Regions from separate parts of the Bradyrhizobium sp. 195 genome, predicted to be linked through region 1. Evidence: predicted binding sites of a transcription regulator. Region 1 holds the regulator's gene; each other region holds the start of a gene.

Region 1 (7,075 bases):
TCGAGAATTTGATCGAGAACGCGCTCAAATACGGCGCCTCCGGCGGACGCGTCATCGTGTCGCTGACCTCGGGCGCGGCCACTGATGGAACGCAGGAAATCCGGATCATGGTCCGCGATTTCGGCCCCGGGATCGCGCCCGAGCACCTGCCACGGCTGACCGAGCGGTTCTACCGGGTGGATGTCGGCGACAGCCGCTCGCAAGGCGGGACCGGGCTCGGATTATCGCTGGTGAAACATATTCTTAATCGCCATCGCGGCCGGCTTTTGATCGAAAGCGTGCCCAGACAGGGCGCCACTTTCAGCGCCTGTTTTCCCCAGGCGAAGGCCCCGGCTCAGATCTAAAAATCGAGCGATTTCAATCGTTTGATGGTGTCATCCGGCTGTCACGAAACCTTCGTAAAAGCACAGCCGACCGCTCCTAAACGGGCGGCTTGGGGAGCGCGATCGGGCGCTGATGGCGCTTCGCTCCCCTGTATGGAGACCAGCATGAATTTCCTCAAAACGATCGTCGCTGCCGGCTTGGTCGCCGCGTCGGCGACGGCGGCCTTTGCTGCCGACATCACCGGTGCAGGCGCGACGTTCCCGTTCCCGATCTATTCGAAGTGGGCTGACGCCTACAAGAAGGAGACCGGCAACGGTCTGAACTACCAGTCGATCGGCTCCGGCGGCGGCATCAAGCAGATCCAGGCCAAGACCGTGACCTTCGGCGCCAGCGATGCGCCGCTCAAGGCCGAGCAGCTCGAGAAGGACGGCCTCGTCCAGTGGCCGATGGTGATGGGCGCCATCGTTCCCGTCGTCAACCTCGAGGGCGTGAAGCCCGGCGAACTGGTGTTCGACGGCGAGACCCTGGCCAGCATCTATCTCGGCAAGATCACCAAGTGGGATGACGCCGCGATCAAGAAGCTCAATCCGAACGCGAAGCTGCCCTCGGAGGCGATCACCGTCGTCCGCCGCTCGGACGGTTCGGGCACCACCTTCAACTTCACCAACTACCTCTCCAAGGCCAGCGCGGACTGGAAGAGCAAGGTCGGTGAGGGCACCGCGGTCGAGTGGCCGGTCGGCGTCGGCGCCAAGGGCAACGAAGGCGTGTCGGGCAACATCAGCCAGACCAAGAACTCGATCGGGTACGTCGAGTACGCCTATGCCAAGCAGAACAAGCTGACCTACACCGGTCTCGTCAACAAGGCCGGCAAGCCGGTGCAGCCGACCGTCGAAGCGTTCCAGGCGGCCGCCTCCAACGCCGACTGGGCCAAGGCGCCCGGCTACTACGTCATCCTGACCGACCAGCCCGGCGAGAAGTCCTGGCCGATCACCGCGGCGACCTTCATCCTGATGCACAAGTCCGCCACCGACAAGGCGGCCTCGCAGGAAGCCATCAAGTTCTTCCGCTGGGCCTTCAAGAGCGGCGGCAAGGCGGCCGAGGAGCTCGACTACATCCCGATGCCGGACAGCGTCGTCCAGCTGATCGAGAAGACCTGGGCTGCCGAGATCAAGAGCTAACCGCTCCTTGCCCGGACATCACTCCGGGAGCTCGAAAAACCTCCGCTCCGGATCGGCCTTACGCCGTGTCCGGAGCGCAAGACCAAAAGAACCGGCAACAAGCGTATATAACGGGCACAGGGGATCGGCGTGGCAGAAATGGCCGTTCAGAGCGATATCATCGACGACGCCGGACCGTATGACCGCGCCAAGGCCTTGAGCGCGTTCAAGCTCGGCGACGTCACCTTCTACTGGATCACGCGGCTGTCCGCGATCTCGGTGCTGTTGATCCTCGGCGGGATCATCCTCTCGCTGATCGTCGGTGCGTTCCCGGCGATCAGGGAATACGGCCTTTCCTTCCTGTGGACGCAGCGCTGGGCGCCGTCGGCCGATCCGCCCGTGCTCGGCGCGCTCGGGCCGATGTACGGCACGCTGGTCACCTCCTTCATCGCGATGCTGATCGCCATTCCGGTCGGTCTCGGCATTGCGATCTTCCTCACCGAGCTCTGCCCGCAATGGCTGCGCCGCCCGATCGGCATGGCGATCGAGCTGCTCGCCGGCATTCCCTCGATCATCTACGGCATGTGGGGCTTCTTCGTGCTGGGCCCGTTCCTGGCCAACACCTTCCAGCCCTTCATGATCAAGATCTTCGACGGCGTCCCCGTGCTGGGCGCGATCTTCGCAGGTCCCCCGTCCTATCTCAGCACGTTCAATGCCGCGCTGATCCTCGCCATCATGGTGCTGCCCTTCATCACCTCGATCTCGGTCGACGTGTTCAAGACGGTGCCGCCGGTGCTGAAGGAGGCCGCCTACGGCGTCGGCTGCACCACCTGGGAAGTCGTGCGCAGCGTGGTGATCCCCTACACCCGCGTCGGCATCATCGGCGGCGTCATGCTGGCGCTGGGCCGCGCGCTCGGCGAGACCATGGCGGTGACCTTCATCATCGGCAACTCGTTCCGCATCTCCTCGTCGATCTTCGCACCGGGCACCACGATCTCGGCGGCGATCGCCTCCGAGTTCGCCGAGAGCGATGGCCTGCACCAGTCCGGCCTGATCCTGCTCGGCCTGTTGCTGTTCGTGCTGACGTTCTTCGTGCTGGCCGCCGCGCGGCTGATGCTGATGCGGCTGGACAAGAAAGCGGGGAACTAACGTCATGGCCCTCAATCCGATCTATTCGCGCCGCCGCCGCAAGGACATCGTCATCCGCGGGCTCTGCTTCGCCGCGGCCGCCTTCGGCGTCACCTGGCTCGCGCTGATCCTGATCACGCTGCTCTACAACGGCCTCGCTGGCCTGAACCTTCAGGTCTTCACCGCCGACACGCCGCCGCCCGGCTCGACCGAGGGCGGCCTGCGCAACGCCATCGTCGGCTCGATCATCATGACCGTGCTCGGCGTCGGCATCGGCGCACCGCTCGGCCTGTTCGCCGGCACCTATCTCGCCGAGTACGGCCGCAACGACAAGCTGACCTCGGTGATCCGTTTCATCAACGACATCCTCTTGTCGGCGCCCTCGATCATCATCGGCCTGTTCATCTACGGCGCGGTGGTGGTGCCGATGCGCGGCTTCTCGGCGATCGCCGGCGCGCTGGCACTCGCGGTCATCGTCATCCCGGTGGTGGTACGCACCACGGAGGACATGCTGCTGCTGGTGCCGAATCCGCTGCGGGAAGCCGCCAGCGCATTGGGCCTTCCGCGTTCGCTGGTCATCAAGCGCATCGCCTATCGCGCGGCACGCTCGGGCCTCATCACCGGCGTGCTGCTCGCCACCGCCCGCGTCGCCGGCGAGACCGCGCCGCTGCTGTTCACAGCGCTGTCGAACCAGTTCTTCAGCCTCGGCCTGGACAAGACGATGGCCAACCTGCCGGTCACGATCAACAATTTCGTCCAGAGCCCTTACGCCTATTGGAAGCAGCTCGCCTGGAGCGGTGCGCTGCTGATCACCCTGACCGTGCTTGCCCTGAACATTGGCGCGCGCATCATCGGCGCCGAGAGGACTGCAAAATGAGTGAAATGTCTGTTTCCGTGAGCGCGCCGACCGTTCATCCCGGCTCGCAACCGCTGCCCGAGGCACCGGCCAAGGTCACCGCGCGCAACCTCAACTTCTACTACGGTGAGCACCATGCGCTGAAGAACATCAATCTGGCGCTCGGCACCCACCGTGTCACGGCCTTCATCGGCCCGTCCGGTTGCGGCAAGTCGACCCTGCTGCGCATCTTCAACCGGATGTATGATCTTTATCCGGGCCAGCGCGCCACCGGCCAGCTGATGCTCGACCAGACCAACATCCTCGACGCCAGGCTGGACCTCAATTTGCTGCGCGCCCGAGTCGGCATGGTGTTCCAGAAGCCGACGCCGTTCCCGATGACGATCTACGAGAACATCGCCTTCGGCATCCGCCTCTACGAGAAGATCTCGAAGTCCGAGATGGACGACCGCGTCGAGAAGGCGCTGCGTGGCGGCGCGCTGTGGAACGAGGTCAAGGACAAGCTCAACGCCTCCGGCCTGTCGCTCTCCGGCGGTCAGCAGCAGCGCCTCTGCATCGCGCGCACCGTCGCGGTGCGGCCCGAGGTGATCCTGTTCGACGAGCCCTGCTCGGCACTGGATCCGATCTCGACCGCCAAGGTCGAGGAGCTGATCCAGGAACTGTCCGACAACTACACGATCGCGATCGTCACCCACAACATGCAGCAGGCGGCGCGCGTCTCCGACAAGACCGCCTTCATGTATCTCGGCGAGCTGATCGAGTTCGACGACACCAGCAAGATCTTCACGTCGCCGACCGACCGGCGCACGCAGGATTACATCACCGGCCGGTTCGGCTGAGGAGACGGAACATGGGTACTGAACATACCGCCAAGGCTTTCGACACCGACCTCCAGGAGCTCACCCGCCTGGTCGCCGAGATGGGCGGGATCGCCGAGCGCATGATCGTCGAATCCGTCGACGCGCTGATCCGCCGCGACGTCGCGCTCGGCCAGCGCGTCGTCACCATCGACGCCGAGCTCGACGCGCTGCAGAAGCGCATCGAGGAACGCGCCGTGCTCACCATCGCCCGCCGCCAGCCGATGGCGGTCGATCTGCGCGAGATCGTCGGCGCCATGCGCGTTGCGACCGACCTTGAGCGGATCGGCGACCTCGCCAAGAACATGGGCAAGCGCGTCGCCGCGCTGGAGACCGACTTCCATCCGCTGAAGCTGTTCCGCGGCCTGGAGCACATGACCGACCTCGTGCAGCAGCAGGTCAAGTCGGTGCTGGACGCCTATGCCGCGCACGATCTGCCGGCGGCGATGGCGGTGTGGAAGGGCGACGAGGAAGTCGACGCGATCTGCACCTCGCTGTTCCGCGAGCTCCTCACCTACATGATGGAGGATCCGCGCAACATCTCGTTCTGCATCCATCTGATGTTCTGCGCCAAGAACATCGAGCGGATCGGCGACCACGCCACCAACATCGCCGAGACCGTGTTCTACATGATCGAGGGCCAGGCGATCACCGACAAGCGGCCGAAGGGCGACATGACCACCTTCGCCACGACGATCCCGAATAGCTGAAGACCTCAAGGAGCGACGACACCATGGGCGCACGCATTATGGTGGTTGAGGACGAGGAAGCTCTCACCGAGCTTCTTCGCTACAACCTCGAGGGCGACGGCTATGACGTCGAGACGGTCATGCGCGGCGACGACGCCGACACCCGCCTCAAGGAGCACATTCCCGACCTGATCGTGCTCGACTGGATGCTGCCGGGCCTGTCAGGCATCGAGCTGTGCCGCCGCCTGCGCACCCGCCCCGAGACCAAGCAGCTGCCGATCATCATGCTCACCGCGCGCGGCGAGGAGAGCGAGCGCGTACGCGGTCTTGCGACCGGCGCCGACGACTACATCGTCAAGCCGTTCTCGGTGCCGGAGCTTTTGGCGCGCGTGAAGGGTCTGCTCAGGCGCGCCAGCCCCGAGCGGCTCGCCACCGTGCTCGCCTATGGCGATATCGAGCTCGATCGCGACAAGCGTCGCGTCGCGCGCTCGGGCCGGCCGATTGATCTCGGCCCGACCGAATATCGGCTGCTGGAGTTCTTCCTGGAGCATCCCGGCCGCGTGTTCTCGCGCGAGCAGCTGCTCGACAGCGTCTGGGGCCGCGACATCTACATCGACGAGCGCACCGTCGACGTCCATATCGGCCGCCTGCGCAAGCTGCTCAATCTCGGCCGCGAGCAGGACCCGATCCGCACCGTCCGCGGCGCCGGCTACGCGCTGGATGATCGCTTCGCGAAGGCTGAGCAGACGTAAGGTTTGCGGGCTGTTGCCACAACGTCGGTGTCGTCCCGGACAAGCGAAGCGCCGATCCGGGACCCATAACCACAGGCAGCGGTTGTTTTTGCGAAAAGGTAACTCCGAGTCCCCGTAACCACATCTTGCGGTGGCTATGGGTCCCGGATCTGCGCGCGCTTGTGGCGCGCTTGTCCGGGACGACATCGAGTTTGTTGAGCCATCATCAGATGACGGCTCTCTCTTGATCTCAGAACAAGCTTACCGCGGGCCCGGCTTGGCCGGTGCACGACGACGGTCCGCCGCGGGCTGATACGCCACGCGCGAGTGCTGGGCGCAATAGGGCAGGCCGGAGAGCGCCTTGCCGCCGCAGAAGAAGAAATCCGGGCTCGAGGGATCGCCGACCGGCCAGTGGCAGGTCGCCTCGTTCAGCTCGAGCAGCGACAACCTCTGGCTCATCGGCACCACGTTGTCGTAGGTGACAGGCTCTGCCTCCACCTCGACCTCGAAGGCCTGCGCCAGCGCGGTGTTGCCGCGCGCAATGGGGCGGGTCACGCGCATCATGTGCTGCGCGGGACGCGCCTTGCGCGGGCGGGGCGCTGCCGACGAAGGGCTCTTGGCGCGGCCGGACAGACCGAGCCTGTGCACTTTGCCGATCACGGCATTGCGGGTCACATTGCCGAGCTCTGCTGCGATCTGGCTGGCCGAAAGTCCGGCCTCCCAGAGCTTTTTCAGCTGCTCGACGCGATCATCGGACCAGGTCAAAACCGTCATTGCACCCTTTCCCTCGCTGCCGGCCAGCCATCCTGGGGCCTTGCAGCGAATGCCTAAGCCTTCAAAAACCCGTGCCGTCAGAATCCCTTAAGGCTCGCCGGGCGCGTGACTGACGCCCGAACGTTTACGCCGGTACAAGAGGACTCTTGGGATCAGAACCGCTGCACGAGATGTCGTATCTGACAATCCAAACGCTACAATATGGCGTGACTCCCGCGCAAGAGTCCGCCGACTCGCTTCCACATGTTCCGTGGTGAAAACCCGCAAAATCGGCACCGCAAGACTACGGATTCAGCGTTTCCTGAGGCTTTCCGGGCGGCATTGACACCCGTCTTGCCAAGCATAAGATAGTCCTGCGTGCCGCCCTTAAAAGGCGGCACGTTTCGTTTTCCGGGCCGGTCAATGGTGCGTTGCGCAATGCACGCGTCACACCGTCCGCAACATTCAAGTGATCGTCATGACTAACAGCGCAGCGCCGCATTTGCTCCCCGTTTTCGCCAGGGCCGACCTCGGTTTCGAACGCGGCGAAGGCTGCTGGCTGATCGCGACCAATGGCGAT
Region 2 (7,075 bases), 680 kb from region 1:
GGCCGTCGGCGCCACCGGGCGCGACGTGTTCGGCATCTATCTCGCGCAGGTTCTTCTGCTGGCGGGCATCGGCTCGATAATCGGCCTTGCGCTCGGCGCCGCCATGCCCTTCGCCATCGTCGGCCTGTTCGGCAAGCTCTTGCCGCTGCCGGTGGTGCCGGCCGTGCATGCCGACGAGCTCGCGCTGTCCTTCGTCTATGGCCTCCTGACCGCGCTCGCTTTCGGCCTGTGGCCGCTCGGGCGTGTCCACGACGTGCCGGTGGCCGCGCTGTTCCGGGACACCATCAGCTCGGAATGGCACCGGCCGCGCTTGGGCTATCTCGTGTTCATGGGCGTCGTGATCGCGCTGCTGATCGCGGTCGTGATCGGGCTGTCGTTCGACAAGCGCATCGCGGCGGTGTTCGTGGCCTCCTCGGTCGTCGTGTTCGCCCTGCTGCGCGGCATTGCCGCCCTGCTGATGGCAACCGCGCGGCGGCTGCCGCGGACACGGCTGCCGATGCTGCGGCTTGCGATCGCCAACATCCACCGGCCGGGTGCGCTGACGCCGTCCGTCGTGCTGTCGCTGGGGCTCGGGCTCGCCGTGCTCGTCACCATCACCCAGATCGACGGCAATCTGCGCCGGCAATTCCTCGCGGCGCTTCCCGATCAGGCGCCGTCGTTCTTCTTCATCGACATTCCGAGCACGCAAGCCGAGCAGTTCGACCTCTATCTGCGCCAGATCGCGCCGGGTGCGAAGGTCGAGGACGTGCCGATGCTGCGCGGACGCATCGTCGCGGCGCGCGGCGTTCGCGCCGAGGAGCTCAAGCCGACCACCGATTCCGAATGGGTGCTGCAGAGCGACCGCGGCCTGACCTATACCGGCGAGCTACCGAAGGGTTCCAAGGTGGTCGAGGGCGAATGGTGGAGCGCGGACTATTCCGGCCCGCCGCTGGTCTCGATGGAGAAGAAGATCGCCGACGGATTAGGCCTCAAGCTCGGCGACGAAGTCGTGGTCAATGTGCTCGGCCGCGACATTCCGGCTAGAATCGGCAATCTGCGCACCATCGACTGGCAGGGACTCGGCATCAACTTCGTTCTCGTGTTCTCGCCGAACGCCTTCAAGGGCGCGCCGCACACCCACATCGCGACGCTGACGGAAGCGGGCGGAAATGCGGCAGGCGACGGCAAGATCATCAAGCAGGTCGCCGACGCCTACCCGATGGTGACGAGCGTGCGCGTACGCGAGGTGATGGAGACGGTCGGCTCGGTGGTGACCAATCTGGCGCTGGCCATTCGCGGCGCCAGCGCCGTGACCTTGATCTCGGCGATCCTGGTGCTGGGCGGGGCGCTCGCCGCCGGCCATCGCCACCGGGTCTACGATGCGGTGATCCTGAAGACGCTGGGCGCGACGCGGCTGCGGCTGCTGGGCGCCTATGCGCTCGAATATCTCCTGATCGGGCTCGCCACCGCATTGTTCGGCGTGATCTCCGGCAGCATCGCGGCCTGGATGATCGTGACGCGGCTGATGACGCTGAGCTTCGTCTGGCAGGCCGGCAGCGCGGCGGGCGTGGTGGCGGCCGCCCTGGTCGTCACGGTCGGGCTCGGGCTTGCCGGCACGCTGCTGGCGTTGAACAAAAAGCCCGCCACGGTGTTGCGGAATTTGTGACAAATTGAAGCGGAGGATCAAGCCGGGCGGAATCCCCCCGGTTTCCGCAATTAACCACATCGCTTGTCAGGCTCGCGTCAGGATCGCCGCCAAGGGCGACATTCAGCCGCGCGTGGAAGGTTGCAGCGAATGTGTTAGTTTCCCACATATCGAATGGGTTCGGAGCCCCGATTGTTAGCCAAAATTTAGTCGGTTGGCATCGGTATCCGAGATAGAATTTGACGAACCGGCGGCGTGGCGACCCTCATGCCGGACCGGACCAACCAACGGGAATTCGACCATGTCGGACCTAGACCGTAACTACGCTTCTCCTTTCGGCAGGGCCGCCGGGCGTGTTGACGCCGCGACGGTCGATGCCGGCCTGCGCGCCTATATGCTGCGCATCTACAACTACATGAGCATTGGCCTGGCCATCACCGGCCTTGCCGCGCTCGGCGTCTACATGGCTGCCGTAACAGACGTGCCGACCGCGGACGCCGTCCGCGTCGGCAAGCTGTTCCTGACGCCGTTCGGCTACGCGATGTTCGTCAGCCCGCTGAAGTGGCTGTTCATGCTCGCGCCGCTCGCCATGGTGTTCGTGATCTCGGCGGGCATCAACCGTCTCGCGCCCTCGACCGCCCAGATCCTGTTCTGGGTATTCGCGGCGCTGATGGGCATCTCGCTGTCGTCGATCTTCCTGGTGTTCACGCACACCTCGATCGTTCGGGTGTTCTTCATCACCGCGGCGACCTTCGGCGCGCTCAGCCTCTACGGCTACACCACCAAGCGTGACCTGACCGGGATGGGCTCGTTCCTGTTCATGGGCCTGATCGGCATCATCATCGCGAGCCTGGTGAACCTGTTCCTGGCGAGCTCGTTGCTGCAGTTCATCGTGTCGGTGGTCGGCGTGCTGGTGTTCGCGGGCCTCACCGCCTGGGACACCCAGCGACTGAAGAACGACTACATCTACGGCTACGCCTCGGCCGGCGGTGAGATCGCGGAGCGTGCGGCCATCACCGGCGCGCTGTCGCTGTACCTGAACTTCATCAACCTGTTCACGCTGCTGCTGCAGCTCCTCGGCCAGCGCGACTAAGCGCTCAACCGAGTGAACGACATGAACCCCGGCCGAAAGGCCGGGGTTTTTGTTTGGGCCGGGAAAGCGCCGTGCGCGCGTAGCCCGGATGGAGCGTAGCGCATCCGGGAAAGTCGAGCCCGCGGATGAACCTACCCCGGATTTCGCTGCGCTCCATCCGGGCTACGAGGACGGTCTTTCCCGGTCATTGCGAGCGGAGCGAAGCAATCCAGGAATCTCTCCGCGGAGGCAGCCTGGATTGCTTCGTCGCAAGAGCTCCTCGCAATGACGGCGTACGGGGATGCAGCGGTGCCCCTTCCAGCCATCGCGGGAAGGCTTTAGTCTTCTTTCCATGTCCGCACCTGAAATCAGGCCCGCCACCGAGGCCGACCTTCCCGCCATCACCGCCATCTACCAGCAGGCCGTCCGCGAGGGCACCGCGACGTTCGAGTTGGAGCCGCCTGAACTCTCGGAGATGACGCGCCGCTATCGCGCGCTGGTCGACGGCGGCTATCCCTATTTCGTCGCCATCCTCGACGGCCGCGTCGCGGGCTATGCCTATGCCGGCGCCTACCGGCCGCGGCCGGCCTATCGCTTCACGGTCGAGAACTCGATCTATCTCGACCCCTCCTTCCACCGTCGCGGCGTCGGCTCGTTGCTGCTGGACCGGCTGATCACCGAATGCGAGGCGCGCGGCTTCCGCCAGATGATCGCGGTGATCGGCGATTCCGCCAATGCCGGCTCGATCGGCGTGCACACCAAAGGCGGCTTCAAGATGATCGGCACCCATCCCAATGTCGGGCTGAAATTCGGCCGCTGGCTCGACACGGTGATGATGCAGCGCGACCTCGGCGAGGGCGCGAGGAGCGTGCCGGGGAAGTAGGTCTCATAGGGTGGGCAAAGCGGAGCGTGCCCACGATTTACGGCGATCGAGAAAGGACGTGGGCACGGCGCGGTGCGCCTTTGCCCACCCTACGGCACCGGACGTGTGGCTAGACCACCGCCAGTTTCCGATCGATCACCAGCAGCACGCGCTCCAGCTCGTGGCCGCGGCGCAGGATCAAGCCCGTCGCCGAGATCACGCTGTACATGCCCTGCTTGCGCGCCAGCCGCGGATCCTTCTCGATGCGATAGATCGGCACTTCCGAGGCACGGCGATAGACCGAGAACACGGCGCGATCCCTGAGGAAGTCGATGGCATAATCGCGCCACTCGCCGTCGGCGACCATGCGGCCGTAAAGATTGAGAATGCGGTGCAGCTCGAGCCGGTTGAAGGTCACCCGGTTCGACTGCTGGGCGCTGGCTGCGGCGGGACGCGCCGCCGCGCGCTGCTCGCTCGGATCAGCATCCTCCGACAGACTCATGGGAAGCGCGCCTCCTCGTCGCACGACATGATCGCGTCCGCGAAAACCGTCCCCGGAACCGCAGATCATGACAGTGATATGATTGCGCCAACCGTTCCCCGCTGCAAGGCTCTTGATGGAACTCGCTACTCAACTTATCGGAATGAGCGCACACGCAGGAGTGGAACTTCCTCGCGGCAAACCGTCACGGGATCGTTAGCAGGAATCATACTCTCGCCGCTTTTCCGCCCAGCGACTGCCGCCCTGCATTGCGAAAAGACTCACGTGCGTTGACCCGGTCCTTTCGGTTCCGGATTCCTCAGCCCCCAGCCCCCCGGGGTCGAACAGGATCGGGTCTGTACGCGCAACAAGGAGGGCCAACGCAAGTTGGTCCTTTTTTGTTTGTGTCGGAATGTTTCCGGCCGCGACCGATCTTCTCACCAAACATCCGCGCGAAGACTCGCTCTCCTCATCTTGAGGAGCGCGCTCCTGCGCGCGCTCTCTCCATGAGGAGTTAGTACGAGCGTAGCGCTAGAGAAATTCGAATCAGTGCAGCGACGTGTACGCCGCGCCCAGCATCGGGCCGGGCTTCTCTCGGCTGCCGTCCTGGACATAGACCACCGCGCCGTCGACGCCGTCGCGCGTGAGGTTCTCGATCGGCACCGTCCAGCTTTCCGAACGCCCGGTCCAGTCACCGACCTTGAGCAGGTTGCGCACCACGTTGTGATAGGTGACCTGCTGCCCGCGATTCTCGCCGCGGGAGATCGCGATCGGCACCGACTTGGCGATCGAGCAGATCCAGACCTCGCCATGCGAGGCTGCGGGCTCGTTGCTCGCGGCCACCGACACGTTGATCTGCTTGCCCGCGAGCGACATCGTCACCGGCACGCTCATCACGCCGGCGCCTTTGTCGGTCTTGCCGATGGCATTCTCGATGCCGGTACGGTCGCTGCCGATGACGTGAGTCGAGCCGTTGACCACGACCTGCGGCGTATAGACCTCGCGGTCGCCGCGCATGCGCGAATAGGCACGCTGGCGTGCAGAGAAGCGCGAATCCGCCAGCGTGTCCTTCCAACCCAGATAGTCCCAATAATCGATCGGCATGCTCAGCGCGATGATCGACGGGTCTTTGGAGAGATCGCCGATGATCTGGTCCGCGGGCGGACATGAGGAACAGCCCTGCGAGGTAAACAATTCGACAACGGCGCGGGGATCAGCCTGCGCAGGACGGATGACAGCGACGATCGCACAGATGCCGATAGCGCCCGACCAGAGGGCACCGGACCAACGTGAAACCAGATGAGAAGCCGTCATTGTTGTCATGTCGAACGCCGCACACCATTGCTCGTGGGAAGGGAGATCTTATCGCCGGACGGTCACCGTAGTCTTACGGGGCGCGGCACACTCGACCGCCCAGGCAGACCGTCCAAAGGGAGGTTTCCGCCGGGCGGGCCCATCTAAAGCATGCCGCAAACGCACGAAGGCGGCCTTGTGATAGGCCGCCTTCGTTTAACCTTCTACTCACGTCGCGGTGAGCCACCGTTCACAAATTCGCGCGCGAAAGCGCGGTAAGCGCGCTTTGCGCTGTTGTTCGAGCATGATCTTTCCGGAAAACCGCTGCGCACTTTTCCGGATCATGCTTTAGGCCGCGAGCTTGCGCAGCACGTAGTGCAGAATGCCGCCGTTCCGGTAGTAGTCGAGCTCGTCCAGCGTATCGATGCGGCAAAGCAGCGAAACGCGCTGCAACGAGCCGTCGCCGGAGACGATCTCCGCGGTCAGCTTCTGGCGGGGCTTCAGTTCGCCGACGAGACCGCGCAGCGTGACCTTCTCGTCGCCCTTGAGGCCGAGCGACGACCAGGAGGTACCCTCCTCGAACGTCAGCGGCAGCACGCCCATGCCGACCAGGTTGGAGCGGTGGATGCGCTCGAAGCTCTGGCAGATCACGGCGCGCACGCCGAGCAGACGCGTGCCCTTGGCAGCCCAGTCGCGCGAGGAGCCGTTGCCGTATTCGGCACCGGCGAACACCACCAGCGGCACCTGCTCCTGCTGGTACTTCATCGCGGCGTCGTAGATCGACATCTGCTCGCCGTCGGGCCAGTGCTTGGTGAGACCGCCTTCCGGAATGTTGCCGTCGGCGCCCTTGAGCATGAAGTTCTTGATGCGGATGTTGGCGAAGGTGCCGCGCATCATCACTTCATGGTTGCCGCGGCGCGTGCCGTACTGGTTGAAGTCGGCCGGACGCACCTGGTGCTCGCTGAGATATTTTCCGGCGGGCGAGGTAAGCTTGATCGAGCCGGCCGGCGAGATGTGGTCGGTGGTGATCTTGTCGCCGAACATGGCGAGGATGCGCGCCTCGACGATGTCGGTGACCGGCTCCGGCTCCTTCTTCATGCCGTCGAAATAGGGCGGGTTCTGCACGTAGGTCGAAGACATGTTCCAGCGATAGGTCTCGCTCTCGACCGTCTTGATCTTGCGCCAGTTGGTATCGCCCTTGAACACGTCGGCATACTTCTTCTTGAAGATCGACGCGGTCACGAACTTCTTCATGAAGGCGTTGATCTCCTTCGTCGTCGGCCAGATGTCCTTGAGGTACACCGGCTTGCCGTCCTTGCCCTCGCCGAGCGGCTCGACCGCGAGGTTCTTGGTGACGCTGCCCGCGAGCGCGTGGGCGACGACCAGCGGCGGCGAAGCTAGATAGTTCGCCTGCACGTCCGGCGAGACACGGCCTTCGAAATTGCGGTTGCCGGAGAGCACGGCAGCCGCGACGATGCCGTTGTCGTTGATGGACTTCGAGATCTCCTCAGGCAGCGGACCGGAATTGCCGATGCAGGTGGTGCAGCCGAAGCCGACCAGGTTGAAGCCGACCTTGTCGAGATCCTTCTGCAGACCGGAATCGGCGAGATAGCCCGCGACGACCTGGCTGCCCGGGGCGAGCGAGGTCTTCACCCACGGTTTTGCTTTCAGGCCCTTCGCGGCGGCATTACGAGCCAGCAGACCGGCGCCGATCAAGACGCTCGGGTTCGAGGTGTTGGTGCA
Region 3 (7,075 bases), 170 kb from region 1:
CTGGGACCGATGGCGGGCGTGCTCGCGATCGCCATCCACTCCACCGGCGCGCTCGGCAAGCTGTTCTCGGAGATCGTCGAGAACGCCGACATGAAGCCTGTCGAGGGCATCCGCTCGACCGGCGCGAGCTGGCTGTCCTGCATGCGCTTTGCCGTGGTACCGCAGGTGACGGCGGGCTATGCCAGCTACGCGCTGCTGCGCTTCGAGATCAACGTCCGCGAAGCCTCCGTGATGGGCTTCGTCGGCGCCGGCGGCATCGGCCAGGAGCTCGTGGTCGCCATCCGCAAGTTCTACTATTCGGACGTCAGCGCGATCCTGCTCACCATCATCATCACCGTCTTCATCATCGACATCACCACCGGCTGGCTGCGCGGCCGCCTGTTCGGCGGGGAGGCGCGCACGTGACGAGGCCGCACGAGGTCGATACGCGAGAGCTTCGGGCGCGCTACCCCGACGTGTTCGACCGGCCCGCCTCGGCGCGCCTCGCCATGCCGGCGATGATCGTCGCGGCGTTCGCGATCCTCATTTACGGCCTCGTCGATCTCGACTTTTCGCCGTCGCGATTCATCGCAGGTCTCAGCCAGCTCGGCTGGATCAGCATGATGATGATCCCGCCCGATCCCGGCTCCTCGCTGCCGATCTACCTGAAGGCGCTCGGCGAGACTCTCTCGATCGCGCTGCTCGGCACGACGCTGGCTGCGGTGTTCGCACTTCCGGTCAGCCTGCTCGCCGCGCGCAACGTGGTGCCGTCGAAGCTCCTGCGCTTTCCGGTTCGCCGCGTCCTGGATTCGATCCGCGGCGTCGACACGCTGATCTGGGCGCTGGTGTGGATCAACGTCGTCGGGCTGGGGCCGTTCGCCGGCGTGCTCGCCATCGCGGTGTCGGATTTCGGCGCCTTTGGAAAACTGTTCTCGGAGGCGATCGAGGGCGCCGACCAGAAGCAGGTCGAAGGCATCCGCGCCTCCGGCGGCAGCCCACTGCACGAGATCCGCTTCGGCCTGTTGCCGCAGGTCCTGCCCGTGATCGCGGGCCAGGTGCTCTATTTCATCGAATCCAACACGCGCTCGGCCACCATCATCGGCATCGTCGGCGCCGGCGGCATCGGCCTCCAGCTTGCCGAGCAGATCCGCGTGCTGGAATGGCAGAAGGTGTCGTTCCTGATCCTGATGATCCTGGTCGCGGTCGCCGCGATCGATTTCATCTCCGGCAAGCTGCGGTTTGCGATTATTGGAAGGCGTGCTGTCGCCTGACCAGCGGTGCCGTAGGGTGGGCAAAGCGAAGCGTGCCCACCACCTTTAACGATTGAGAGAGATCGTGGGCACGGCGCAAGTGCGCCTTCGCCCACCCTACGAGTCCGGGCTCGCCGGAAAGAGCGCCGCTACGACTCTACCAAGAACTCCACGCGCTCGGCGGCAAACCGCGAGTGCTTGGTCAGCAGCGGCTTGCCCTCGAGATCGTGGTCGGTGGCATCGACCACCAGGATCGGCCGTCCCAGCGCGAGATCGAGCCGGGCCGCGTCGGTTGCGTCGACGATGCCGGCGGTGATCCGGGTCGCGCCGCGGCGATAGTCGCGCACGCCATAATGTTCGAGCAGTTTCGTCATCGAGCGCGTCGCTGCGAACACGGCGCCCGCGTCGGGAAACAGCACGGCCGACAGCCAGGTGGTGGAGACGCAGATCGGCGTGCGATCGGCAAGGCGGATCGCCTCGATCCGCACCAGCGGCGCGCCGGCCTTCAATCCGAGCTCCCGCGCCAGCTCGCGCGTCGCGACGTCCTCCGTTGCCTCGATCATCCGGCCATGCGGTTCGCGCCCCTCGGCGCCGACGATCTCGGAAAAGCGGGTGCGCGAGCGCAGCGGATAGGCGAGCTTCTGCGCCTCGACATAGGTTCCACTGCCGCGTTCGGCCCGCACCAGGCCGCGTTCGGCAAGGGCTGCGAGCGCGCGCCGCACGGTGTGGCGGTTGACGCGATAGGTCTCGGCGATCTCCATCTCGCCCGGCAATTTGTCGCCGGCCGCAAAGCGGCCGTCGGCGATGCCGCGCTCGATGCCGTCGGCAACGAGGCGCCATAGCGCGACGCCCGACGATGCAGTGTCTTGCATGCTCATATCGCCGGTCAGCCTAGCCCAGAAATCACGGCTTTGTCACGAAACAGTCATGGCGCTCACTTATGAAGTTGTCTATTATCATAGACAACTTAGAATCGGCAAGTTCGGTGGATCCGGTGACGCAACACAACGACCAGCAAGCCCAGCGCAAGGCCGCGATGGCCGTGCTGGCGCACGCGGAGGCGGGCGAGATCGCCGCCCGCCTCCGCGACTTGGCTCGCGACCTGGCCCTGCCGGCCCATCAGGATCTGCGGGCGCCCGAAAACGGCCTCGTCATGCTGCGCGGCCGGGCCGGCGGCGACGGCGCGCCCTTCAACCTCGGCGAAGCCACGGTGTCGCGCGCGGCGGTCCGGCTTGCGAGCGGCGAGGTCGGTTTCGGCTACACGCTCGGACGCGACGGTGAGAAGGCGCGGCTGATCGCCCTGTGCGATGCGCTGGTGCAGTCCCGTGATTTCAGCGCGGCGGTCGAGCGGGACGTTATCGCCCCGTTGCGTGAGCAGCTTATGACGAGGCGCACGCAGGCGGCGGCCGAGACCGCTGCGACGAAGGTTGATTTCTACACCATGGTGCGCGGTGAGGGGTGAGATCATGACCACGATTGCGGAACTGCCACCGGGTTTCGCCGACAAGGTGCTGTCGGCGCAATCGACCTTTCGCTCGGTGATGGACGCGATGGCGCGGCCCGGCTCGGTCCAGCGCATCGTGCCGGGAGCGGGGACGCCCGACAGGATGATGCGCGGCACCGCCGCGATCGCACTGACGCTGTTCGATCACGACACGCCGCTCTGGCTCGACTCGCGGATGGCGGAGAGCGTGGACGTGGTGAAATGGCTGAAATTCCACACCGGCGCGCCGGTGGTGCAGGATTCCTCCATCGCGAGCTTCGCGCTGATCAGCGATGGCGGAGCGCTTCCGCCGCTCGAACGCTTTGCGCTCGGGACGAGCGAATATCCGGATCGTTCGACCACCTTGATCATCCAGGTCGAGCGCCTTGATGCAGGCCGCGGCTTCGAGCTGCGCGGCCCCGGCATCGACGGCGCCGCGACGCTCCAGGCGTCGATCAAGCCGTTCGATCTGTTCGAGCGCCTGCATGTCAACGAGGCGCTGTTTCCACGCGGCATCGATGTCGTGCTGGTCGCCGATGACGCCGTGGTGGCGATCCCCCGCACCACGCGCGTCGTGAGCAAGGGAAGCTGAAGCATGTATGTCGCAGTCAAAGGCGGCGAACGCGCCATCGAGAACGCTCATCGCCTGCTCGCACACAAGCGGCGCGGCGACCAAAGCATTCCGGAGCTCACGCTCGACCAGATCTCGGAGCAGCTTGGCCTCGCCGTCGACCGTGTCATGAGTGAAGGCTCGCTCTACGATCGCGAGCTTGCCTCGCTTGCGATCAAGCAGGCGCGCGGCGATCTGATCGAGGCGATCTTCCTGGTTCGCGCCTTCCGCGCCACCATGCCGCGTTTCGGTGCGAGCGAGCCGGTCGACACCGGCGCGATGCGCGTGCAGCGGCGGGTGTCCTCGACCTTCAAGGACATTCCGGGCGGCCAGATCCTCGGGCCGACCTTCGACTATACCCACCGCCTGCTCGATCCCTCGCTCGCGCAAGGTTTTGTGCCGGAGGCGCCGGCGACTGCTGATGCGTCCACGGCGCCGACGCCGCGCGTGACGGACATTCTCGGCCGCGACGGCTTGATCGAATCCTCGCCGCAGGCCGAAGATGGCGCCAGCGTCGGCGATCTCACCCGCGAGCCGCTGAACTTCCCGGCCGACCGCGATTTGCGTCTGCAAAATCTCGCGCGCGGCGACGAAGGGTTTTTGCTGGCGATGGGCTATTCCACCCAGCGTGGCTATGGCCGCAACCATCCGTTTGCCGGCGAGATCCGCTTCGGCGAGGTCGAGGTGGAATTCGTCGCGGAAGACGCCGGCTTCGCCGTGCCGCTGGGTTCGATCGAACTGACCGAGTGCCAGATGGTCAATCAGTTCAAGGGCTCTGCGACGGAAGCGCCGTGCTTCACCCGCGGCTATGGCCTCGCCTTCGGCCAAAGCGAGCGCAAGACCATGTCGATGGCGCTGGTCGATCGCGCACTGCGCGCCCGCGAACTCGGCGAGGAGGTGCGTGCACCGGCGCAGGACGAGGAGTTCGTGATGTCGCATTCGGACAACGTCCAAGCCACCGGCTTCGTCGAGCATCTGAAGCTGCCGCATTATGTCGACTTCCAGTCCGAGCTCGGGCTTTTGCGCAAGCTGCGTCAGGAGTTCGCGGAGGCCCAAGCGCCCGATGCCATGAAGGAGGCCGCGGAATGAACGCGCCCGCCTACAACTTCGCCTATCTCGACGAGCAGACCAAGCGGATGATCCGCCGCGCCATCCTGAAGGCGATCGCGATCCCCGGCTACCAGGTGCCGTTCGCCAGCCGCGAAATGCCGATGCCCTATGGCTGGGGCACCGGCGGCGTGCAGGTGACGGCGGCGATCATCGGTCCCGCCGACGTGTTGAAGGTGATCGACCAGGGCTCCGACGACACCACCAACGCGATCTCGATCCGAAAATTCTTTGCCAAGACCGCGGGCGTCGCCACGACCACGGCGACTGACGATGCGACGGTGATCCAGACGCGTCACCGCATCCCGGAGACGACGCTGCACGAAAATCAGGTGCTGGTCTATCAGGTGCCGATCCCGGAACCGTTGCGGTTCCTCGAGCCGCGCGAGACCGAGACGCGGCGCATGCACGCGCTGGCCGAATACGGCCTGATGCATGTGAAGCTCTATGAGGACATCGCCCGCTTCGGCCACATCGCTACCGCCTATGCCTATCCGGTGAAGGTGAACGCGCGCTACGTGATGGACCCGTCGCCGACGCCGAAATTCGACAATCCCAAGATGGACAATTGCCCGGCGCTGCAATTGTTCGGCGCCGGCCGCGAGAAGCGCATCTACGCGATCCCGCCTTATACGCAGGTGGTGTCGCTGGACTTCGAGGACCATCCGTTCGAGCCCTACCGCTTCAACGCGCCCTGCGCGCTGTGCGCCGCGGAAAACTCCTATCTCGACGAGATCGTCACCGACGACAAGGGCGGCCGCATGTTTGTCTGCTCGGACACCGATTATTGCGAGGGCCGCCAGGCTGCCGGCCATCACGGCAGCCTCAGCGCCGCGCCATACAAGGAGAAGGCGGGCTCGCATGGCTGATCTCGATACCCTTGAAAACGACCAACCGCTGCTGGTCGCAAGATCTCTCAGCAAATCCTTCGGCCGCATCGCCGCCTGCCGCGACGTGTCGTTCTCGCTCTATCCCGGCGAGGTGCTGGCGATCGTCGGCGAGTCCGGCTCGGGCAAGTCGACGCTGCTTCAGCTGCTATCGGGCCAGCTGGCGGCCAGCGGCGGCCATGTGTCCTATCGGATGCGCGACGGCGTCGCGCGCGATCTCGCCACGCTCGGCGAAGCCGAGCGGCGCTTCCTGTTCCGGACCGATTGGGGCTTCGTGCATCAGGATCCTGCGCAAGGGCTGCGCATGGCGGTGTCGGCCGGCGCCAATGTCGGCGAGCGGCTGATGGCGGTGGGCTGGAATCACTACGGCCGCATCCGCGACACCGCATCGGACTGGCTCACGCGCGTCGAGATCGACGTCGCCCGCATCGACGATGCGCCGCGCACCTATTCGGGCGGCATGCGCCAGCGGCTCCAGATCGCCCGCAATCTCGTCACCGAGCCGCGCCTGGTGTTCATGGACGAGCCGACCGGTGGCCTCGACGTCTCCGTGCAGGCCCGCCTGCTCGACCTCCTGCGCAGCCTCGTCGCCGAGTTGCATCTCGCGGTCATCATCGTCACCCACGATCTCGCGGTGGCGCGCCTGTTGTCGCATCGCGTGATGGTGATGAAGGGCGGCCGCGTCATCGAGACCGGTCTCACCGACCAGGTGCTCGACGATCCTCGCGAGCCCTATACGCAACTCCTTGTCTCCTCGATTCTGCCGCCATGAGCATTGCAATGTCCGCCATGATCGATATCGCCGACGCCAAGAAGACCTTCACGATGCACCTGCAGGGCGGCATCGAATTGCCGGTTGTCAGCGGCGTGACCTTCCAGGTCGATCCCGGCGAATGCGTCGTGCTGTCGGGGCCGTCGGGCGCCGGAAAATCGTCGATCCTGAAGATGATCTTCGGCAACTACCGTTGCGATTCCGGCCGCATCGGCATCCGCCATCGCGGCGCGCTGATCGATCTTGCCGCCGCCGAGCCGCGCCAGGTGCTCAACGTCCGCCGCTCGACCATCGGCTATGTCAGCCAGTTCCTGCGTGCGGTGCCGCGCGTCGCCACCATCGACGTCGTCGCCGAGCCGCTGATCGCTGGTGGCATGGCCCGGGCCGATGCACGGGCCCGCGCCGGCGAGCTGCTGCATCGTCTCAACATCCCCGAGCGGCTCTGGCAGCTTCCGCCCGCGACTTTCTCCGGCGGCGAGCAGCAGCGCGTCAACATCGCCCGCGGCTTCATCTCGGACCTGCCGATCCTGCTGCTCGACGAGCCGACCGCCTCACTCGATGCCGCCAACCGCACTGTGGTGGTCGAGCTTGTCGCCGAGAAAAAGCGCCAGGGCGTCGCCATGGTCGCCATTGTCCACGACGACGAAATCCGTCATCTGATTGCCGACCGTATCGTCGACGTCACCAGCTTTGCCGCCGCGGCCTGAAGGAAATGGAAATGAACGCCCCGAAGGATATCGTGATCGCCAATGCCAGGATCGTGTTGGCCGACCGGGTGATCGAGCAGGGCTGGCTCGCCCTTGCCAACGGCCGCATTGCCGAGATCGGTGAGGGCGGGGCCCCTGCGGGTGCGGAGAATGCCGGCGGCGATCTGATCATGCCGGGCCTGATCGAGCTCCACACCGACCACCTCGAAGCTCACTACGTGCCGCGCCCAAAAGTGTTCTGGAATCCGGTCGCCGCCGTGATCTCCTATGACGGTCAGCT
Region 4 (7,075 bases), 3.6 Mb from region 1:
CCGGAACGCCCGGTTGACGCCGCCGGATGCCTGGTTGCCGAGCCGCTCCAGGAAATTGGAGCCGAGATTGAGCGCGCTGCTGCCGGTCGACTGGTCGTAGTTGGTCGACGTCGGCGACGGGACTGGGGTCGGTGACGGCGTGGGCGTCGGGATCGGCGTGGGCGTCGGGCTTTGCGCGAAGACTGGCGATGCGGCCGACATCGTCGCGACGATCGCAAACGCCATGCCGATCGCTGCCACGGCCCTACAGACGCGGTCGAGCCCGATCGTCTGCCGTGTTTCGGAGGGCTGCGAGGTGCAGCGCATGACGACTAATCCCAAAGCGGAGGGCGCCCCGCAAAAATGCAACACGAGCGGCTCGCGCATGCGGCGATTTGTGCCGAACTGCCACGGAGGGTCAACCGGTTGGCTCGTTGTCACCGAGCCTATTGCCCTCGATTGTGGTTCCGCGGCCACAGGTCGCAAATAGCAGACGATGGTACCCGCCCCCCATCTTGAAATTCGCGCGCTGCTTGCTAACGGGCGATTTTCATGTTGCAATGTTGGCCACAATCGGAATTGGCCGCGCTGTGCGTTTCGCGACGATGAGACTCGAACAGACTACCGGAAGCCCGTTTGTGGCGTGGCACGCGAAAAGCGGCCGCGTCTTTTTTATATCTAGTGGAGGAGACTAGCGATGCCGCAAAAGGGCACCGTCAAATGGTTCAACCCGACCAAGGGCTATGGGTTCATCAAGCCGAACGGCAGCGATAAGGACGTGTTCGTCCACATCTCCGCCGTCGAGCGTGCAGGACTCTCCACCCTCAACGAGAACCAGGTGGTTGAATACGACCTCGTGGAGAACCGCGGCAAAGCATCCGCGGAGAACCTCAAGGTCTCCTGATTTCTCTCAAAGCTGAATCGCGAGAGATCATGACGTTGCCCCCGGCTCTGCCGGGGGATTTTATTTGGGGCAGTGAAACGAGGGCTCGCCTGTTGCGCGGAGGGTCGTTGGACGGCGCGCGTCGGCGACATATTCCGTCATTGCGAGCGAAGCGAGCAATCCAGAATCTCTCCGCGGAACGATTCTGGATTGCTTCGTCGCAAGAGCTCCTCGCAATGACGGGGAGGCTTCAGCCCACCAGCGGCGCGACCAGAAAATTCTCCGACGCAGAGCTGCCCGCCGTCTTGCAGACGTCACCCTCGATCCGGACCTTGCCCGTCGCGAGCAGCCGCAGCGCTTCGGGATAGATGCGATGCTCGACCTCGAGGATGCGCTCGGACAGCGTATCGCCCGTGTCGTGATCGCTGACGGGAACCGCGCCCTGCATCACGATTGGACCGGCGTCAGTCTCGGGGATCACGAAGTGTACCGTCGCGCCGGACAGTTTGACGCCGGCGCGCAGGGCTTGGCCGTGCGGGTCGAGGCCGGGGAAGGACGGCAGCAGCGAGGGATGGATGTTGAGCATCCGCCCGTACCAGGCTTTTGTGAACTCGGCCGTGAACAGGCGCATGAAGCCGCCCAGACAAATCAGCTCGATACCGTGCTGGTCGAGCGCCGCCTGCAGCACCTTTTCGAAGCCGGCGCGGTCCTTGCCGAACGGCTTGCTCTCGATCACCAGCGTGTTGACGCCGCTCGCTTTGGCCCGCTCCAGGCCGAGCGCATCGGCCTTGTTCGAGATGACGAGCGAGATCTCGGCCGGGAAATCGGCTGCGGTTGCGGCCTTGATCAGCGCGGCCATGTTGGAGCCGCGGCCGGAGATCAGGATGGCGACGCGGCGCTTCATCATAGCGCCAGTCATTACAGTGCCATGTCGAGGTGACCGTTATAGACGACGCGGTGCTCGCCCTCGGCCGGAATCACGGTACCGAGCTGCGCCACCGTCTCACCGGCGTCGGTGAAGACCTCGATCACCTTGTCGACCTTGTCGGGCTCGACGATCGCGATCATGCCGATGCCGCAATTGAACGTGCGCAGCATTTCCAGCTCGGCGATGCCGGCCTGAGCGGCGAGCCATTTGAACACCGGCAGCACCGGCAGGCGCGCAAGGTCGATGCCGACGCCGAGAGTCTTCGGCAGCACGCGCGGAATGTTGTCGGTGAAGCCGCCGCCGGTGATGTGGGCGAGCCCCTTCACCGCGCCTGTCTCGCGGATCGCGCGCAGGCAGGATTTGACGTAGAGCTTCGTCGGCGTCAGCAGCGCGCCGCCGAGCGTCATCACGGGCGCGAACGGCGCCTGTGCCTCGAAGCCGAGCCCGGATTGCTCCACGATCTTGCGCACCAGCGAGAAGCCGTTGGAATGCACGCCCGACGAGGCGAGACCAATCACGGCATCGCCTGCGGCGATATCCTTGCGCGGCAGCAGCGTACCCCGCTCCGCCGCACCGACGGCAAAGCCGCCGAGGTCGTAATCGCCGTCCTTGTAGAGTCCCGGCATCTCGGCGGTCTCGCCGCCGATCAGGGCGCAGCCGGATTCGCGGCAGCCCTCCGCGACGCCCGCGACGATCGCGGCCGTGGCCTCGGGGTCGAGCTTGCCGCAGGCGAAATAGTCCAGGAAGAACAGCGGCTCGGCGCCCTGCACCACGAGGTCGTTGACGCTCATGGCGACGAGGTCGATGCCGATCCCGCCGTGCAGCCCGGTCTCGATCGCGATCTTGACCTTGGTGCCGACGCCGTCGGTGGCGGCCACCAGGACGGGGTCCTTGAATCCGGCCGCCTTGAGGTCGAACAGGCCGCCGAATCCGCCGATCTCGGCGTCGGCGCCGGGCCGTGCGGTGGCGCGCACCATCGGCTTGATCAGGTCGACCAGGCGGTTGCCCGCATCGATATCGACGCCTGAATCGGCGTAAGTGAGGCCGTTTTTGCGGTCGGTCATGCCCGATTTCCAGTGGGTTTGCGGCTGGTTACGTCGAATTCCGGGGACGCGCAATGGCTCGCATGGCGCCCCTCCGTATACTATGTAGAGATATCAACCGGTTCAGCCTCCAAAGGGCCGAATTCGAGGTCAGGCCGGGTGCCGGGAAGCGCTTTCGTGAGTATTCCGAACATCATTACCTTGGGCCGCATCATGCTGGTCCCGATCATCGTCTGGGCCATCGTGTCGAGCCAAATGGAGGTGGCGTTCGCCGTCTTCCTGATCGCCGGTATCAGCGATGCCGTGGACGGCTTCCTGGCCAAGCGCTTCAACATGACGAGCGAGCTCGGCGCCCTGCTCGATCCGCTCGCGGACAAGGCGCTGCTGGTCTCGATCTACATGGCGCTGGGCATCTGGGGCGCGATTCCGCGCTGGATCGTGATCCTGGTGGTGTCGCGCGACATCATGATCGTCGCCGCCGTGATCGTATCCTGGCTGTTCGACCGGCCGGTCGAGATGAAGCCCTCGAAGGTGTCCAAGCTCAACACCGTTGCACAGGTGTCGTTCGCCGCCTTGGTGCTGGCGGCGCTTGCCTTCGGCTTCAAGCCGGCTCCTTATGATATCATCCTGATGGGTCTCGTGACGGTCTTCACGCTCTCCTCGGTGTCACTCTATCTGGTCGAGTGGCTGCGGCACATGAGCACGATCGAGGCCAAATGAGAGCGGATGCGGCCCGCAAAAGGCCAACTCCCGCTCGATTAAGTCGAATCCTTATCCAGCAAGCCGGCACGCCGGCATGGAGCAAAGCAAGCGTGGCAGGCCGCGTCCATCCCCGACAATTGGCGTTTTCGCTTCCGCATGCGGAGAGCCTCAGCCGGGACAACTTTCTTGAAGGCCCTGCCAACGCGGCCGGTCTCGGCCTGATCGACAGCTGGCCGGAATGGCCGAACCGGATCATGTGGCTCGCCGGTCCGGAGGGAAGCGGCAAGAGCCATCTCGCCGCGATCTGGGCCGAGGTATCAGGTGCCCGCTCAACCTCGGCCAATGCACTGACTGCCACAGCCGTTCCGGGCGCGCTCGCCACCGGCGCGCTGGTCGTCGAGGATCTCAAGGTGGGGGAATTCGACGAACGCGCCCTCTTCCACCTGATGAATCTCGCCCGCGAGGACGGCGCCTACGTCCTCTTCACCGGACGTGAGGTGCCGGTCTCGCTGGAGATCGAGCTCCGCGACCTGCGCTCGCGTTTGCGCGCCGTGCCCGTGGTCGCGTTGTTGCCGCCCGACGACCAGCTCTTCCGCGGCCTGATCGTCAAATTCTGCGCCGACCGCCAGCTCGCCGTGGACGAGAGCGTGGTCGGCTACCTCGCCACCCGCCTGGAGCGGTCCTCGGCCGCCGCCCGCCAGGCCGTCGAACTGCTCGACAGCGAGGCCCTCCGGCTCGGCCGCCCTGTCACAAGGGCGCTGGCCGCCGAGCTCTTGCGGGACGCCTGATCGGCCTGCGCGGCCGCCCCCACGCCAGACCCGCTTGACGCGGCGGAGCGGCGGAACATCAATGTCATCGAAACGTCATCGCTCTAACACATGCTCCCGCCGGTTTTGCGCGTAAGTCGCAAATTGGGGCGAACTGGATGGACCGACTTCTGATGGATTCTGCGCAAGCTGTTGAAGTTAAAGAGAAAGCCCCCGAGGCCGAAGGCCTGCCGGCGATCGCATCGAGCCCCGAACGATTCATCAACCGCGAGCTTTCCTGGCTGCATTTCAACCGCCGCGTCCTGGAGGAATCGGTCAATCCGAGCCACCCCATGCTCGAACGCGTGCGATTCCTGTCGATTTCAGCGAATAACCTCGACGAATTCTTCATGGTCCGCGTCGCCGGCATCAAGGCCCAGGTGCGCGAGGGGATTGCCGAGCGCAGCCCCGACGGCCTGACGCCGTCCGAGCAGCTCGCGCTGATCAACCGCACCGTCTCGCAGCTTGCCTCCGACCAGCAGGCGATCTGGCGCGATCTGCGCGGCACGCTGGCCGACGTCGGCATCGTCCTGGTCGACGGCAAGGACGTCACCAAGGCGGAACGAACTTGGATCGAGGATTACTTCCTCAACAACGTGTTCCCGCTGCTGACGCCGCTCGCGATCGACCCGGCTCACCCCTTCCCGTTCATTCCGAGCCTCGGCTTCACGATCGCGCTCCAGCTCACGCGCGCCGCCGACGGCAAGCAGATGAACGCGCTGATCCGCATGCCCGGCAAGATCGACCGCTTCATCCGCCTGCCGACCGAGGGCAAGGCCGTCCGGCTGATCTCGCTGGAGCAGGCGACCGGCCTGTTCATCAATCGCCTGTTCCCCGGCTACAATCTCCACGGCCAGGGCGCCTTCCGCATCATCCGCGACTCCGAGCTCGAAATCGAGGAAGAGGCCGAAGACCTCGTCCGCCTGTTCGAGACTGCGCTGAAGCGCCGCCGCCGCGGGTCGGTGATCCGGCTCGAGATCGACGGAAAGATGCCGGAAGAGCTGCGCAACTTCGTGCAGCATGCGCTCTCGGCCGCCGACGACGAGGTGTTCCTGGTCGACGGTGTGCTCGCCATGAACGAGCTCTCGCAGCTCACCCGCCTCGACCGGCCCGATCTCGAATTCACCCCTTACGTGCCGCGCCATCCCGAGCGCGTGCGCGAGCATGGCGGCGACATCTTTGCCGCGATCCGGCAGAAGGACCTCGTCGTCCATCACCCCTACGAATCCTTCGACGTGGTGGTGCAGTTCCTGCAGCAGGCGACGCGCGACCCCGATGTCGTCGCCATCAAGCAGACGCTCTACCGCACCTCCAGCAACTCGCCGATCGTGCGCGCGCTCGTGGAAGCCGCCGAAGCCGGCAAATCCGTCACGGCGTTGATTGAGCTGAAGGCGCGCTTCGACGAGGAAGCCAACATCCGCTGGGCGCGCGACCTCGAACGCGCCGGCGTGCAGGTCGTCTACGGCTTCCTCGAACTGAAGACGCACGCAAAACTCTCGATGGTGGTGCGCCGCGAGGGCGGCAGCCTCACCACCTACGTCCACACCGGCACCGGCAATTATCACCCGGTCACCGCGCGCATCTACACCGACCTCTCCTACTTCACCTCCGATCCGACCATCGGCCGCGATGCCGCGCGCGTGTTCAATTTCATCACCGGCTATGCCGCGCCGAGCGATCTGGAAAAGATGGCGGTGTCGCCGCTGACCTTGCGCAAGCGCATCATCGAGCACATCCAGGGCGAGACCGCGCATGCACGGCACGGCCGGCCCGGTGCGGTCTGGATGAAGATGAACGCGCTGGTCGACCCCGACATCATCGACGCGCTCTACGAGGCCTCACAGGCCGGCGTGCAGGTCGAGCTCGTGGTGCGCGGCATCTGTTGCCTGCGTCCCGGCATTCCCGGCCTGTCCGAGAACATCCGCGTCAAGTCGATCATCGGACGCTTCCTGGAACACGGCCGAATCTACTGCTTCGGCATGGGTCAGGGCCTGCCGAGCGCCAAAGCGGCTGTGTATATCTCCTCGGCCGACATGATGCCGCGCAACCTCGACCGCCGCGTCGAGGTGCTGTGTCCGCTGCAAAATCCGACGGTGCATCAGCAGGTTCTCGAACAGATCATGGTCGCCAACCTGAAGGACAATGAGCAGAGCTGGCAATTGTTGCCGGACGGGTCCTCAACGCGTATGAAGACCGCGAAGGGCGAGGAGCCTTTCAATGTCCACAACTACTTCATGACAAATCCGAGTCTGTCTGGCCGTGGAAAGTCGCTCAAGGAATCCTCGCCGCGTCGTCTCACGCGCCGGAACGAACGCCATCAATCCTGATCAGGGATTTCCGACGTGAAGCGGCCGCGCAAGCGCGGCTCGAGCGTCGCAGTCATTGACATCGGTTCCAACTCGGTCCGTCTCGTCGTCTACGAGGGGCTGACGCGGAGCCTCATTCCGATCTTCAACGAGAAGACGCTGTGCGGCCTCGGGCGCGAGGTGCAGAGCACCGGCCTGCTCGCGCCCGACGCCGTCGACAAGGCGCTGACCTCGCTGAAGCGATTCCGCGCCTTGTGCCGCGTGATGCAGGTCGGACGCGTGTTCGCGATCGCGACCGCCGCCTGCCGCGACGCCTCCAACGGCCCCGATTTCATCGCCAAGGCCGAGCGCATCTGCGCCGTCAAGATCGAGATCCTGTCGGGTCCGCGCGAGGCGCGGCTGTCGGCACTTGGTGTGATCTCGGGCAT

What was found. Region 1 encodes PhoB, which activates phosphate uptake and scavenging genes when phosphate is short. Its sites were predicted from a motif close to TGTCATNNANCTGTCAT; they were not measured.
Region 2: the regulator PhoB is predicted to act here: its motif matches at 4,128-4,144, upstream of IVB26_RS37865 (DUF2794 domain-containing protein).
Region 3: the regulator PhoB is predicted to act here: its motif matches at 2,142-2,158, upstream of phnF (phosphonate metabolism transcriptional regulator PhnF).
Region 4: the regulator PhoB is predicted to act here: its motif matches at 4,386-4,402, upstream of IVB26_RS18980 (RNA degradosome polyphosphate kinase).

The regions. Positions count from the first base shown of each region.
Region 1 is NZ_CP082161.1:493,112-500,186, forward strand. Features, by position in the region: gene IVB26_RS02195 (ATP-binding protein) at 1-344, shown strand, start outside; gene pstS (phosphate ABC transporter substrate-binding protein PstS) at 489-1,502, shown strand; gene pstC (phosphate ABC transporter permease subunit PstC) at 1,641-2,630, shown strand; gene pstA (phosphate ABC transporter permease PstA) at 2,635-3,486, shown strand; gene pstB (phosphate ABC transporter ATP-binding protein PstB) at 3,483-4,304, shown strand; gene phoU (phosphate signaling complex protein PhoU) at 4,316-5,032, shown strand; gene phoB (phosphate regulon transcriptional regulator PhoB) at 5,056-5,763, shown strand; gene IVB26_RS02230 (GcrA family cell cycle regulator) at 6,004-6,516, opposite strand; gene IVB26_RS02235 (aspartate aminotransferase family protein) at 6,974-7,075, shown strand, end outside.
Region 2 is NZ_CP082161.1:8,129,452-8,136,526, forward strand. Features, by position in the region: gene IVB26_RS37850 (ABC transporter permease) at 1-1,645, shown strand, start outside; gene IVB26_RS37855 (Bax inhibitor-1/YccA family protein) at 1,926-2,717, shown strand; gene IVB26_RS37860 (GNAT family N-acetyltransferase) at 3,049-3,579, shown strand; gene IVB26_RS37865 (DUF2794 domain-containing protein) at 3,689-4,060, opposite strand; gene IVB26_RS37870 (DUF1223 domain-containing protein) at 4,586-5,362, opposite strand; gene acnA (aconitate hydratase AcnA) at 5,681-7,075, opposite strand, start outside.
Region 3 is NZ_CP082161.1:664,619-671,693, forward strand. Features, by position in the region: gene phnE (phosphonate ABC transporter, permease protein PhnE) at 1-405, shown strand, start outside; gene phnE (phosphonate ABC transporter, permease protein PhnE) at 402-1,250, shown strand; gene phnF (phosphonate metabolism transcriptional regulator PhnF) at 1,379-2,107, opposite strand; gene phnG (phosphonate C-P lyase system protein PhnG) at 2,215-2,691, shown strand; gene phnH (phosphonate C-P lyase system protein PhnH) at 2,696-3,304, shown strand; gene IVB26_RS03080 (carbon-phosphorus lyase complex subunit PhnI) at 3,308-4,411, shown strand; gene IVB26_RS03085 (alpha-D-ribose 1-methylphosphonate 5-phosphate C-P-lyase PhnJ) at 4,408-5,298, shown strand; gene phnK (phosphonate C-P lyase system protein PhnK) at 5,291-6,088, shown strand; gene phnL (phosphonate C-P lyase system protein PhnL) at 6,097-6,795, shown strand; gene IVB26_RS03100 (alpha-D-ribose 1-methylphosphonate 5-triphosphate diphosphatase) at 6,807-7,075, shown strand, end outside.
Region 4 is NZ_CP082161.1:4,137,534-4,144,608, reverse strand. Features, by position in the region: gene IVB26_RS19010 (autotransporter outer membrane beta-barrel domain-containing protein) at 1-306, opposite strand, end outside; gene IVB26_RS19005 (cold-shock protein) at 677-883, shown strand; gene purN (phosphoribosylglycinamide formyltransferase) at 1,113-1,766, opposite strand; gene purM (phosphoribosylformylglycinamidine cyclo-ligase) at 1,781-2,854, opposite strand; gene IVB26_RS18990 (CDP-alcohol phosphatidyltransferase family protein) at 3,011-3,553, shown strand; gene IVB26_RS18985 (P-loop NTPase family protein) at 3,646-4,323, shown strand; gene IVB26_RS18980 (RNA degradosome polyphosphate kinase) at 4,476-6,668, shown strand; gene ppx (exopolyphosphatase) at 6,684-7,075, shown strand, end outside.